DNA from 2 places in the Paenibacillus hubeiensis genome. Region 1 is predicted to be linked to the other one. Evidence: riboswitches for the same ligand, from Rfam matches in the RefSeq annotation. Region 1 holds a riboswitch; the other holds the start of a gene.
The links. Region 1 has a riboswitch for thiamine pyrophosphate ahead of thiM (hydroxyethylthiazole kinase). Riboswitches for the same ligand answer to the same signal wherever they lie in the genome.

Region 2: another riboswitch for thiamine pyrophosphate. It lies ahead of RSX24_RS07370 (thiamine phosphate synthase); the one in region 1 lies ahead of thiM (hydroxyethylthiazole kinase).

Annotation. Positions count from the first base shown of each region.
Region 1 is NZ_JAVYAE020000014.1:34,714-38,181, reverse strand. Features, by position in the region: gene thiD (bifunctional hydroxymethylpyrimidine kinase/phosphomethylpyrimidine kinase) at 1-538, opposite strand, end outside; gene thiM (hydroxyethylthiazole kinase) at 535-1,365, opposite strand; TPP riboswitch at 1,619-1,718, opposite strand; gene RSX24_RS25680 (radical SAM/SPASM domain-containing protein) at 1,932-2,807, shown strand; gene RSX24_RS25675 (pectate lyase) at 3,130-3,468, shown strand, end outside.
Region 2 is NZ_JAVYAE020000002.1:142,969-146,436, reverse strand. Features, by position in the region: gene thiO (glycine oxidase ThiO) at 1-456, opposite strand, end outside; gene RSX24_RS07370 (thiamine phosphate synthase) at 471-1,157, opposite strand; TPP riboswitch at 1,359-1,468, opposite strand; gene RSX24_RS07365 (hypothetical protein) at 1,620-2,606, opposite strand; gene RSX24_RS07360 (hypothetical protein) at 2,593-3,144, opposite strand; gene RSX24_RS07355 (hypothetical protein) at 3,137-3,468, opposite strand, start outside.

The DNA of each region.
Region 1 (3,468 bases):
CTGCATGGCCGCCTTTGATCAAGACGTAGGCAGAGCCCATCTGCACGATGCGCCGTGCCGCTTCTTCCCGCGAAGCCAAACCGCCAATGGACATGCCTGCGAGCAGCTCGGCTTCCGGAATGTTGGGCGTGGTTACCAACGCAAGCGGCAACAAATCCGAAATGAGCGTCTGCACCGCTTGCTGCTGGAGCAGGGGGGCACCGCCCTTGGCGACCATGACCGGATCGATGACCAGTTTGGGCCAGCGATACGTCCGGCATTTTTCCGCGACAATCCGGATCAGGTCCGCGCTGAACAACATGCCGGTCTTGACGGCGCCTGGATAGAGGTCGGTTCCGATCGAGTCGAGCTGCGCGGCCACGCCTTCGTTCGGAACAGCGAAAACACTTTGTACACCGAGGGTGTTCTGCGCAGTGATGGCGGTGATTGCACTCATGCCGTACACGCCGAGCTCCTGAAAAGTTTTCAGGTCGGCTTGAATGCCCGCGCCGCCGCCGCTGTCCGAACCGGCAATCGTGAGAGCTTGCGGGATCGTCATCGTGCACCTCCGGCAGCTTGCCGAATTTGCGACCGTTCTGTCACCAGTGCCGGCGTGACTTGTGCCAGTTGGTTCAGCAGCTCGATTTGGAAGCTGCCGGGACCTTGTTGTGCCGTTCGTTCTGCCGCTTGTTCGGCGGCTATGCCGTAGAAGGCCAGCGCTTCGGCAATGCTGTCTAATCGTTCGCGCCCAGGCTCCGCAATCGCGGCAAACGCCCCGATGACTGAACTCAGCAGGCACCCGGCTCCGGTGACACGGGTGAGCAGGGCATGGCCATTGCCGATCACGTAAGTGGTTTCGCCGTCGGACACCACGTCTTCCTGACCGGTTACGGCTGCGATGCAGCCGAGCTGCTTAGCGGCACGCTCCGCAATGTGGATGCGGTCGCCTTTACCGTGTCCTGCATCCACGCCTTTAATCTCCCAGTTCTCCCCGATGACGTTGGCCACCTCGGCGACATTGCCGCGCAGCACGGTTAGCTGCAGTTCATGAACAAGCTTGCGTGCCGTTTCGGTGCGATAGGCCGTGGCTCCTGCGCCAACCGGGTCGAACACGACGGGCACGCTGTGGGTATTGGCTGCGCGTCCGGCAAGACGAATCGACGTCACGACGTCCTCATTCAACGTACCGATGTTAAGCACAACGGCTCCGGCCATTTTGGCAACGTCGGCGACCTCTTCATGAGCGTACGCCATGAAAGGAGAGGCGCCCAATGCAAGCAGACCGTTGGCGGTAAAAGGGGCTACGACAATGTTGGTAATGTTGTGGACCAACGGATTTTGGGTACGAACGCGTTCCAAATAGGACATATGTGAATGCCTCCTCATCAAGAATAGGTATTTCTGCGCGCTGGTTTCCGGATCGCAGGAAGATCAGTGAAGGGATGACTGGAAATAAATTCTGTCGCGGTGTGTTCGGCAACAACGATCGCATTGCGCGTTCTGGCATCTGCCCAATCGCCCGATGCGCCCCGTGACAAACAAAGCCCCTCCCATTTCCAAGGAAACGGGAGGGGCTTTTCAACGCAAATAGGGATACATGTCTTACGCAAGCCATACCCCTTGCATAATGTATTAATTGGTAAAGTCCGCTCCACTTCCCTACGCTGGTATGATCCAGATCAGGTTCAAAGGGTCCGAAAATCATTCGTCTCAGCCGTGAGGCTCCCCTAGTGACTGTTTGCAGCTTATGCAGTTGTGCATTCAGCATACCTCACAAGTGAGGATGGTGTAAATAGGACCCGGAGGGGCGAGCATCCTTTCCAGATGGAGAATTCCGTCAGTCGATTTACCTTGCTTGCGGAACCCGATATAATAATAAAGGCGCATTTTGGCCGCATCACGAATGAAGTCGGGAAGGGACTCATCCCCCTGACTGGAATGGGGACCACGCATTGAAAACGTTCAAAAAGGTTTATATAGAGATCACGAGCATTTGCAACCTGGCCTGCAGCTTCTGTCCGCAGACGAAGCGAGCCAAAGGATTTATTGATCCGGAAACGTTCAGCATGGTGCTGGATCAGATCAAGCCGCATTCAAGTTACATTTATCTGCATGTCAAAGGCGAGCCGCTGCTTCATCCCAAAATCGATTTGCTGCTGGACATCGCCCATGAGAAGGGTTTCAAAGTGAATATTACGACGAACGGAACGTTGCTGCCGAAAACGAGACACAAGCTGCTCGGCAAGCCGGCGCTGCGCCAGATGAACTTTTCCCTGCACAGCTTCGACGGGCATGAGGGCTCCAAAGATCGCGAAGGGTACCTGAGCAACATCTTTTCGTTTGTGCATGAAGCGACGAAGCATAACGTCATCGTGTCGTTCAGATTGTGGAATTTGACGCAGGACAATTTCACGAATGCCCAGAAGCAGCGCAACCGCGAAACGCTCGATCATTTGGAGCGCGAATTCAATCTGGATTATAAAATCGAGGAAAAAGTCGTACCGGGCAGCGGCGTCAAAATCGCGCCGAACGTGTACCTGAACCAGGACCATGAATTCCAGTGGCCAAGCCTGGATACGCCGGAGGATGACGGTAAAGGATTTTGCCATGCGTTGCGCACGCAAGCCGCGGTGCTTGTGGATGGAACGGTGGTTCCGTGCTGCCTGGACGGCGAAGGCGTCATTAATTTGGGGAACGTGCATGAACGTTCCTTCTCGGAGATTGTGGAAGGCGAGCGCGCCAACAATCTGTTCTATGGTTTTTCGAGACGCGAAGCGGTGGAGGAGCTTTGCCGCAAATGCGGATACCGTCAGCGGTTCGGTGCGTAGGATTGGATTTTGAATAAAAAGACGGGGACGGCTTGATTTCAAGTCTGCCCTTGTTGTCTTTCATCTGAAGGAAAATAAGGTAATTCCAGCACACCGAGAGTTAACACCGGCAGATGCGATGTTCGGAACGGGTACGGATAGGTCTCATTTTCTCAGAGCTGGCGTGAATGTCGGAGAGATGTGAACTACGGATTATTCTTGGAACGTTCCTTTCCTGATAGGATGAGGTTGCGGCCAGGACAAGCGGAGCTGTGCATCTGCGAGGCTTGCCGACAAACCGCCCGTAATGGCGGAAAATCCGATCGCCAAGGAGGAATTCATGATGAAAAAAATGTTGACCGTACTTTTGTCCGCCGGTTTGGTTGCCTCATTGTTTGCTGTGATTCCCGCAGCGGCAGCGCCCGAAATCGTCAAAACGACGATTATCGTCAAAAAGGGCGAAACGTACGACGGCAAGGGGAAAAGCGTGGCTGCCGATCCGAACACGTTGGGAGACGGAAGCCAGGCTGAGAACCAGAAGCCCATTTTCAGGCTTGAAGCAGGCGCAACCTTGAAAAACGTAGTCATTGAAGCTCCTGCTGCCGACGGCGTTCATTGTTATGGCAGCTGCAATATCGAAAACGTGACCTGGAAGGATGTCGGCGAGGACGCGCTAACCCTG
Region 2 (3,468 bases), on a different contig from region 1:
TTCCTGCCGATCCCAATACGTGCATGCATTCGAATCTGTTTCATATGCGGCTGCATATAGTCCTGCCTTTTGTCCGCTTCGAAAAGGCGTAATGAACCCGGCCTGCCGCAAACCAATGTCAATTCCGCTCATCGCTTGAATATGCTCCCTCTGCCGGTGAACCCGTTCACGGCTGCGCCGGGCAAGCTCCGCTATGGCCGCATGATGAAAGTGCTCACTGTCGGCAGCCAGCATGCCGGCCGCCGCCGATGACGTCCCTCCACCCATTCGGGCTCGTTCCAGGAGCATTACTTCCTGCCCGCGGGCTGCCAATTCATAAGCGATGGAACAACCGATGACACCCCCTCCGATCACGATCGTTTCGGCAGACATGTCCTTTCGCGAACGTGGATTCTCTTTTTTGTCGAGAATGTCGAACCCCGAACTACCGTCTAAGCTAATGCGATCATCAAACAACGATTGCCCCTCCTTCATCTTCGTTCAATGGCGTCATTCATGGGCCGTACACCGGACATGGCCTGTTTGAATGCAGCGGCTGCTTGCTCAGGTTTACTGTTCTCCCATATGGCGGACATGACCGCAATCCCGCTTGCCCCGGCTGCGTAAATCGCATCCACGGCATCAGGGCGAATTCCGCCGATCGCAATGACGGGAATGCAAAGGGAACTGCATATCGCTTTCAATGCAGGTATGCCTCTTGGCGCAGCGCCAATTTTGCTGTTGGTAGCAAAAACGTGCCCAAAAATAACATAATCTGCGCCTTGGCGCTCAGCGGATTTCGCCCCTTCCAAGGAATGCACGGAAACGCCCAGACGGATCGGTTCATGCTTGTTGTCCATCCGGATGGTTGTGCCATACTGTTTGAAATCCGATTCCCCCCTTTGCACGCCGCACAACTTAGGAACAGAAAAACCATCCATTCGATCAGGAATGCCATTAACGACAATTTGCGAAGCCGGGATACCCGCTTCTTGCATTCGTTCGGCCCAGTGCAATCTTTGGTTGATCGCAAGATGTTTTTCCCGAATATGAATGTAGTCCACCCAAGGGCTCACCCGGATCGCCTTTTCAAGAAAAACATCAAGGTCCCCCGTTCCGTTTGAAATGACATGGAGCTCCAATGATGAAGGTACTGATTGAGTTTGCGAAGCAACCATAACTCGGTTCACCTGCCTTTCTGAAAGAACACAAAAAACCACTCCCGCAGGGGAGTGGCGACTTATTCGTATCTTTCGTGCAATGCAAGGCAAATGCGAAACCAATGGGCATTATTCTCACGCGTTTATGCATGGAACGAGCATTGCCGATAATCGCATTGCAATCCAAGCGACGGCTGAAATACAGCCTTCCTTGTCATGACGAAAAACGTGCCACTTCCCTACGCTGGTATGATCCAGATCAGGTACAAAGGGTCCGGAATCGAATTATTCCATCTCAGCCGCATCGCGCGGCACCCCTAGTGCTCTTATGAAGTTGTAGCCTATATTACCATAGGCATCCTGTTTTGTCATCGATCATTTTTGCGTGCACTGCCAAAAATCAGGAAGATCAGCGCTTTTTTAGGTTAGACTACGCAGCTGAAAATATCGCACTATCCAGTGCCTTTTCGTCGGAGGATACTAGTGATTGATATAACAATTTTGCTCAAAATAGCCTCGAGCCGCTGCCTCCTGGGCATCCGTAAAAACTTCCTCCGGCCTGTATCCGTTCGAGCATGTGGCCGGATAATAATATTTGATGCCGCTGTCAGGATCCACGCCGCCGATCACGGCCGTCCTCTTAACAAGCCGGCCGCCTCCGATGGCAAAGTTGTTGATTTTTCGGCTCCCGCTCGGAATACCCTGAATGAAAGCAATGATCCCTGTGTCATTTATAGAGTTGTACCAGTCTTCCTGGGAGATGAGCGGCAGAGTAAACGTGTATGAGATGCCATTTCTTCTGGCAAATTCGTTGTGACGATTGATGACCTCGGCCAAATCCTCCTGAACGGCACTGACAATCCGGCTTCTGCGAACATGTTCAAAATGTTCATCATTTCTCAGCAACGGGATCCGTGTCGACGCGATGAGTTCGTTCCGAAAGCCTTCAAGCCACATTTGCTTTTCGGCATCATAGGCGTAGACATAACTATCCAACGTGAAATTGATGCTGTTTCCGTCTTCGTCTGCATAGGTATAGGGTTTCTTTGGGCTCCACACGTGACGAAAAGAGTTTTCGGGCTCCCCCATCATTTCCGTCTCTTTGGCATACATGTAGTAACCGTCGTAGTCCAGAACAACGATAGCCGGGATATAATCGAACAAGGAGCGAATCGCTGGCGGATCGTCCTGAATCCCCAAATTAAGAGCCATCGTTTGCGTAAACGTCTCCAGCGCCAAATCTTTATCAGCGTTCACAAACTTTGATGAACCGTAGCCCGCTTCTCCACTTTGCTTTTCGTTCTGGTGCATGACCATGCCAGCGTCCATGACGGCAGTCCTCAGCGCTGTCTCGTATCTATTGCTGAGGATCTGGGCCTCCTGGAGTTCCCGACTGCTCTGCGACACGATCCAAAAAAACGGAAAAAAGACAAGCACAAAAACGATGGACAGCTCAGTAATCTTCATTCAGCACCATCCCTCCATACGTGGTAAACACGGCGGGAGATTGGAGTGTCCCATTTAGCCATTCGCGGATAAGCATTGCGGGGGTTCGATTCGTATTTCTGACGGACACGGTAAAAAAATCCCCTACTGTAAACGTGTATCTTCGAGCAGGATCCTCCGCGGTTTCTAAACCGTCGGTCGGAAAAAGCCTCTCTTTGATTTGGCTTGAATAATATCCATCCAAAACCGTCTCGTACGTCCCCGTAAAAGTCGCAGGATTTTGGGGATCGATGTAATTCGGCACATATTTTTTGTGCAGATGCTCCATTGAAATGTCGTAGACATTGCCCGTGCGCGCCAATTGTTCTTCGAACTCGGCAAACATGGCTGGAGAAATGTAACCTTTGGTGCGAGCGGAATCAACAAAACGTGTGACGGTCTGGTAAACGGTCATCCGGGAAATCTCATCCTGCCGATCCGCCGTTTCGGCAGCCGGATATACATATAGCAGAAGTACTGCCAACAAGACGGCAAGCAGTTTGGATGCGGCATTAATCAATATCTCCGGCCTCCTTCCAGAACGAGATTTTATTCAGCTGCCCGGACTCGTCGCTGATAAACTCAGGCCTGTAGAGACCCATAAGCTGGACCGGAACGGTCGCCCCCCTGTCTGCCAAAGGGTCTATACGATAGGCGCTTCCGTCCACCTCCACCTGAATGGTTGTCCCCGTCATCTGTCTGACCGTATGCAGCACTTCCGCTCCGCTATAACGTTCCGGCTCAGAAATTCTCAGCGTTGTTGTCAACTTGCCCTCCATAGCTTCCGTTCCCTGGATGGTCTGATCAATGGCTTGTGCCAAGTGGCGAACATGATGCTGTCCGT